Regions from separate parts of the Pseudomonas antarctica genome, predicted to be linked through region 3. Evidence: riboswitches for the same ligand, from Rfam matches in the RefSeq annotation. Region 3 holds a riboswitch; each other region holds the start of a gene.
What was found. Region 3 has a riboswitch for cobalamin ahead of A7J50_RS12170 (CbtB domain-containing protein). Riboswitches for the same ligand answer to the same signal wherever they lie in the genome.
Positions count from the first base shown of each region.

Region 1: linked by a shared signal. The riboswitch ahead of A7J50_RS19460 (ABC transporter substrate-binding protein) and the one ahead of A7J50_RS12170 (CbtB domain-containing protein) in region 3 are both predicted to bind cobalamin.
Region 2: linked by a shared signal. The riboswitch ahead of cobO (cob(I)yrinic acid a,c-diamide adenosyltransferase) and the one ahead of A7J50_RS12170 (CbtB domain-containing protein) in region 3 are both predicted to bind cobalamin.

Region 1 is NZ_CP015600.1:4,305,236-4,307,490, reverse strand. It holds gene A7J50_RS19465 (FecCD family ABC transporter permease) at 1-288, opposite strand, end outside; gene A7J50_RS19460 (ABC transporter substrate-binding protein) at 285-1,295, opposite strand; cobalamin riboswitch at 1,409-1,603, opposite strand; gene A7J50_RS19455 (hypothetical protein) at 1,722-2,156, shown strand; gene A7J50_RS19450 (ATPase domain-containing protein) at 2,153-2,255, shown strand, end outside.
Region 2 is NZ_CP015600.1:4,600,391-4,602,645, reverse strand. It holds gene A7J50_RS20835 (PQQ-dependent sugar dehydrogenase) at 1-1,053, opposite strand, end outside; cobalamin riboswitch at 1,153-1,405, shown strand; gene cobO (cob(I)yrinic acid a,c-diamide adenosyltransferase) at 1,484-2,095, shown strand; gene A7J50_RS20825 (cobyrinate a,c-diamide synthase) at 2,092-2,255, shown strand, end outside.
Region 3 is NZ_CP015600.1:2,628,552-2,630,806, reverse strand. It holds cobalamin riboswitch at 57-257, opposite strand; cobalamin riboswitch at 1,037-1,249, shown strand; gene A7J50_RS12170 (CbtB domain-containing protein) at 1,346-1,534, shown strand; gene A7J50_RS12165 (CbtA family protein) at 1,546-2,250, shown strand; gene A7J50_RS12160 (cobalamin biosynthesis protein) at 2,247-2,255, shown strand, end outside.

The sequences.
Region 1 (2,255 bases), 1.7 Mb from region 3:
GCTGATGCCCAGCAGGTACGGGTCAGCCAACGGGTTACGCAGCAACGACTGCAAAATCACCCCGCACGTAGCCAGCCCGGCCCCGCACGCCGCGGCGACCAGGGCGCGGGTCAGACGGTAGTTCCACACCACCCCTTCGTCGATCGGGTCCAGCACGTAACCCTCCGCCCACAGTTTATTGGCGAGCACCTGGAGCACGACCTGCGGCGAGATGGCGGTTTCGCCGATGGCCACACCGGCGAGCACGGCGAGCAGTAACAGGGCTAGGGCGAGCAGGGTGCGTATCATTTGGGCAGGTCGTAGCCGTCGATGGCGTGGGCCAGTTGTTCCAGGCCATCGAACGTGCGGATGCTGGCCTGCAAGGCCAGGGCGTCGAGGACGATGATGCGGTTGTGTTTCACCGCGTCCATGTTGCGGGTTACCGGGTCGCTGCGCAGGAAGGCGAGTTTCTTTTCATGGTCGTCGGCTGGGTAGCGGCGGCGGTCCATGCGGGCGATCACGAGGAAGGTCGGGTTGGCCTTGGCGAGGGTTTCCCAGCCGACGGCGGGCCACTCTTCATCGGACTGCACGACGTTGTGCAGGCCCAGGGTTTCCAGCATGAACTCGGGGACACCTTTGTGGCCGGCGACGTACGGGTCGCTGGCCATCTCGGCGCTGGAGAACCAGACCAGCGCACTGGCCTGCTTGAGGCCTTTGCTCTGCGCGGTGGCGACGGAGTTGGCCAGGCGCGCCTTGAGCTCGTCGTTCAGTTGCTGGCCGCGATCCTGTACATCGAAGATCTCGGCCAGTTGGCGGATGCTTTTGTAAATTGTGTCGATGCGGAACGGCTCCAGCCGCGTGCCGTCGGCACCCACCAGGTTGTCCTTGCCTTCGCAGTCGGAGGGCAGCAGGTAGGTGGGAATCTTCAGCTCGTGGAATTGCTCGCGGGTGCCAACCACGCCCTGCGGGCCGACCACCCATTCCAGCTCGGCGGCCACCAGTTGCGGGCGCTTGGCGATCACGGCTTCGAAGCTTGGCTCGTTATCGGCCAGGCGCTCGATGGTGTCGTTCTGCGCCTTGAACGTGGGCAATACGCGGTTGAACCACAGCGAGGTGCCGACCACCGTGTCGGCCACGCCCAGTGCATAGAGCATTTCAGTGGCTGCCTGGCCGATGGTCACGCTGCGCGCGGGTGCCTGCGCGAAGGTCAGCGTGCTACCGCAGTTCTGCACCGTCAGCGGGTAATGAGTGGGGGCCGCGTGGGCCAGGGCGCAGAAGCCCAAGCCGGTGAGCAGGGCGGTGACGCGTGGCAGCATGGGGCAATCTCCGTATGGACCGTACGTGGAACTGGAGCGGTACGGTTCGGAAACACCCCCTCGAAGGCTGCGGTTCAGGCAGGCGAGGACGTCCTTCCCGGACACCCCGCCGGTTAGTGAGTTACTGGGCCGGCAGGTCTCCTGACTGATGCGTCGTCGCCACGCTCCGGCCTTCCCGGGCAATGCCCAGTGGCGATGTGGAGCAGGCTCGGCACCTACAGTTGCGGGGGCAGTTTCGATTGGCGCGATGTGCCGCGCGTCGAATTCCCTATTAGTCCCATTTGGGAACCGGCGCGGTATGGTAGTCGATCGTGGCGGGCAGCGGGAGCCTGATCCGCGCGCAATTGGCCAGCCGCAGCCGATGGGGTCTCTATCTGCCGATATAGGGTGTACCATCAGCTTTTGTTCATCAGATATTAGTCAGACATGCCCACGCATAGCGAAGAGAGCCGCCGGATCGTAGCTTCTCTGGCGCACCGTGTTGGCCAGCACGCTGACACTGCAAGCATCGCCGAGGCGATTGTTTCGATTTTGCAGGATATGGGCGCAGCATTGACGCCCATTATTGGCCAGCAGGGCGTTGTTGCGCTGTACCGCCGCAGCTTCCACCTGTGCGTCTCGACCCACCCACGCCTGGCCGGCACCTATGACAGTGTGCCGGCTGCGATGGATCTGATTGCTCTCAAATCCGTACTCGTCGAGCAGAACGAAACCGACGCGTTGTTCTTCGGTGAGGTGTTGTTGACAACCCTCTACGAACTTCTGACTACGCTGATCGGGCCCTCACTCACTGCACGTCTGCTGGTTGACGTGTGGCAGCCTTCTTCGAGCGACACCTCTGCGCAGGAAATTTCGCCATGAGCACCAAAGTGACTATCAACCGTCTGGCCACGGGTGTGCCAGGACTGGACGAGGTCCTGGGCGGAGGCCTGCCGGAGTTTTCGTTCAACCTGATTGCAG
Region 2 (2,255 bases), 2.0 Mb from region 3:
GAGTTTGCTGCCTTCTGCGAACGTCAGCCCCAAGGACGCGGTGTGAGGCCCTACGGCATAGTCCGGTGCAATCGCCTTGGCGACCAGGTCGGGGTTTTGCGGTGAGACGCGTACGTCCACATGCTGGCCGTAGTAGCTGAAGGGCCAGCCGTAAAATGCGCCATCCTTGACCGAGGTAATGTAGTCGGGCACCAGGTCGCTGCCGATCTCGTCGCGCTCGTTAACCGCCGTCCACAGCTTGCCGCTCTGCGGTTCCCAGGCCATGCCGTTCGGGTTGCGCAGCCCGGAAGCAAAAATGCGGTGCTGGCCTGTGGAGCGGTCGACTTCCCAGATCGCCGCGCGACCTTCTTCTGCCTTCAGGCCGTTCTCGCCCACGTTGCTGTTGGAGCCGACACTCACGTACAGCTTGCGACCGTCCTTGCTGGCCACCACGTTTTTCGTCCAGTGGTGGTTGATACTGCCGCCCGGCAGGTCGACCACTGTGGTACCCGCTTGCTTGATCGAGGTTTCGCCTGGCTGATAGGGGAAGCGCAGCAGTTTGTCCGAATCGGCGACGTAAAGGTCGTTACCCACCAGCGTCATGCCGAACGGTGAATTGAGATTCTCCAGGAACACCGTGCGGGTCTCGGCGACGCCGTCGTGGTCGGCATCGCGCAGCAGCGTGATGCGATTCGGGCTTGGCACGCCTGCGCCTGCGCGGCCCATGACCTTCTCCATCACCCAGCCGCGAATACCCTTGGCATCATCCGGCTTGGGCGGGGCGTTGGTTTCCGCCACCAGCACATCGCCATTCGGCAAAACATACAGCCAGCGCGGGTGGTCCAGGCCTTCGGCAAACGCCGACACCTGAGTGCCGGCGGCGGCGGTTGGCTTCGCGCCGTCGGGCCAGCCGATGGCCGGGGCAATGTTTACGGTGGGGATCAGGGTTTTGTTCGGCTCCGGCAGTTTGGGCGAAGGCCCGGTGCCATCGGAGACCTTCAACGTGGAGCTTTCGCCGCAGGCGGCGAGGGTGCCTGCCAGCATGATCAGTAAGGCGAGTCTGGTTTTATGCATGGTTTTCTCCTTAATACCTGTAAGGGTAGAGGAGTGAGATAGTCCGATGGTTCAAGTGCAAGGCCAGCTTTAATTGACGCTCCACCCCCAACCCACTAACCTTCGCGGCTTGTTCCAGGTGCTCTGTGGCGGATACGCCGACAGAGTGAAACAGGGAAGCCGGTGAGTGAGCGCACTTGTACACAGTGCTGCCGCGATCCCGGCGCTGCCCCCGCAACGGTAAATGAGTCAAAACGGTGCCTTTTGCCACTGTATCCGCGTGATATGGGAAGGCGCGCCGTTGGCCTGCTCGCTCGATGAGCAAGAGCGCCACTTATGAGTCCGGAGACCGGCCTGGATCATCCAACAGCATCACGGTGGGCGATGCTTGGCTGTCTGTTTTTTCTTTTTCCTGCCCGCCGTTTTTGTCCAGCCCCAACGGAGAGCTGCCATGACTGATTCCCCCGACCGCGACGAACGCCACCTGGCGCGCATGCTGCGCAAAAAAGCCGTGATCGACGAGCGCATCGCCAATTCCCCGAACGAGTGCGGATTGCTGCTGGTACTGACCGGCAACGGTAAAGGCAAGAGCAGTTCGGCATTTGGCATGCTGGCCCGTGCCATGGGCCACGGCATGCAGTGCGGCGTGGTGCAGTTCATCAAGGGGCGCCACAGCACGGGCGAAGAATTGTTCTTCCGCCGTTTCCCAGAGCAAGTGCGCTTCCACGTGATGGGCGAAGGCTTTACCTGGGAAACCCAGGACCGCCAGCGCGACATCGCCGCCGCTGAAGCGGCCTGGGCGGTTTCCCGCGAATTGTTGCAAGACCCGTCCATTGGCCTGGTGGTGCTGGACGAACTGAACATCGCCCTCAAGCACGGTTACCTCGACCTGGATCAAGTGCTCAGCGACCTGCAAGCCCGCCCACCGAAGCAGCACGTAGTGGTCACCGGCCGTGGCGCCAAGCCTGAAATGGTCGAAATGGGCGACACCGTCACCGAAATGGGCATGCTCAAGCATGCGTTCCAGGCCGGTATCAAGGCACAGAAGGGCGTCGAACTTTGAATCAGCCCCGTCATTGCCCGGCCGTACTGATCGCCGCACCGGCGTCCGGCCAGGGCAAAACCACCGTGACCGCTGCGTTGGCGCGTTTGCACCGCAACCTGGGGCGCAAGGTGCGCGTGTTCAAATGCGGGCCGGACTTTCTCGACCCCATGATTCATGA
Region 3 (2,255 bases):
CCTGCGGCAAATGCGCAGAAGCTGATTTCGTCACCGGATCACCCCGCCCGGTTGAAGTAGAAAATCGGTTACGAGGCAGGTCTCCTGGCTTGGGGCATGCGGGTCTTACGACCGGCGCTGGCTGCGCCTTCCCGCCGTATTGGCAGTGGCGTGGCAGTCAGATGAACCCTTCACAGTTGCGGGGGCAGCCGCGGCTTGAACCGCGTTCCCTTCTTAGCTTCGACCTGGGCCGAAGAACCTCGAAGGTGCAAGGCTACGCAGTGCGTGGGGGATGGTCAATGATGGGGTTGTTTGGTTGATGTACATAGCCGTTGCTGCGGTAACGGCGGCTTAGGTTCCGCCTTTACGGCAGGTCGCTTTTGGAAAAGGGCCCGAAATGCCGGCTCAACCAAAAGTACCCCACCACTCGACACCTCGCCCAGGCTCGGTGTGCCCGTCCTCCGGCATTCCTAAGTGGGCCGCCTAAGATCAAAAAGCTCAACAGCGGAGTTCGGCGGCCTAGCAGCTGACCTGAACCTGGACGCTGAACGCATTCAAATGTGGGGACTGCCTTGCCTGCAATGTAGACATCTCGGTCTGTCAGTGACACACAGTTGATGCCATCGCAGGCAAGCCAGCTCCCACAGAAAAGCAGTTCTGTTGTTGCCGTGTTTTTGCCCTGCTTTTGCTTCTACCACTCAGGTCGGCTACTAGGCCGCCGTGCTCTGCTGTTGACCTTGATCTCACAGGCCCCGTTAACCACGATGGCCGAACGCAGGCTTGAATCCGTGGGTAACCCGGCAGGACGCCGGGTTAGCCGCACTGGGCCAGGGATGGCCCATTGCGGCGGCCCACGGATTCAAGCCGGAGTGCGGGCATACCGAGCCTGGGCGAGGTACCGAGTGGTGGGGCAAAGCGTTTTTTGGTTACTTTTTTAGGCGTTTGTAAAAAAGGTGACCCGCCGTAAGGGCGGAACCCTAAGCCGCCGTTACCGCAGCAACGGATATGTACACCCACCAAAAAACCCCAATTGACTCCCCTCCCACCCCCATGCTCTCCTACACACCTTGTTTCGGGTGCCCTTCACAGGGTGAAACGGGAAACCGGTAAATCATGCGTGCATGACCAGTCCGGTGCTGCCCCCGCAACGGTAAGCGAGCGAAGCGTCACAGCCACTGTGCCCTCGGGTATGGGAAGGCGATGCTTTCAGGACTCTAGTTCAAGAGCCCCCTCGCAAGCCCGGAGACCGGCCCGAAAAAATCAGATAACAAACCCGCGGTGGGCGGGCGCTGTTTAAAACTCTGCGTGCCTGGCTCGCGGGGTTTTCATGCGCTCGTTCCACCCTGACACCCAGAAGGGACGCGCCATGTCGATCATCAGCAGCACCTCGCACACCACCCGTAGCTCCGCCACCCTGAGCCAACGCCTGAGCGCCGCCATCGGTGCCTCGATCCTCGGCGCCTGCCTGGTGTATTTCGCCGGTTTCTCGCATATCGAGGCGGTGCACAACGCGGCCCACGATACCCGCCACAGCGCCGCGTTCCCGTGCCACTGAGGCCTGCCGACATGATCAAGCGTATTGCTCAAACCGCAGGTTTCACCGGCTTGCTGGCCGCCCTGCTACTGACCCTGCTGCAAAGCTTCTGGGTCGCACCGCTGATTTTGCAGGCGGAAACCTTTGAAAAAGCCCCGTCTGCTGTCGAAGTGACCCATGAACATGCCGAAGGTGCCGCAGCCCATATCCACGACGCCGAAGCTTGGGAGCCGGAAAATGGCTGGCAGCGCGTGCTGTCTACCACCGGCGGAAACCTGGTGGTCGCCGTCGGTTTTGCGCTGATGTTGGCAGGTCTCTACACCCTGCGCGCGCCGACTCGCACGGCCCAAGGGCTGCTGTGGGGCTTGGCGGGTTACGCGACGTTCGTGCTGGCGCCCACTTTGGGCCTGCCACCGGAATTGCCGGGGACTGCCGCGGCTGATTTGGCACAACGGCAGGTCTGGTGGATCGGCACCGCGGCGTCCACCGCAGCCGGTATCGCGCTGCTGGTGTTTGGTCGCAACGGGCTGCTGAAAGTGCTGGGTGTGGCGATCATCGCCGTCCCGCATGTTATCGGCGCACCGCAACCCCTCGTGCATTCGATGCTGGCCCCCGAAGCGCTGGAATCACAGTTCAAGATCGCATCGCAGCTGACCAACGTTGCATTCTGGCTGGCCTTAGGCCTGATCAGCGCGTGGCTGTTCCGCCGTAACCGCGACGAACATTACTCGGCATGACGCTG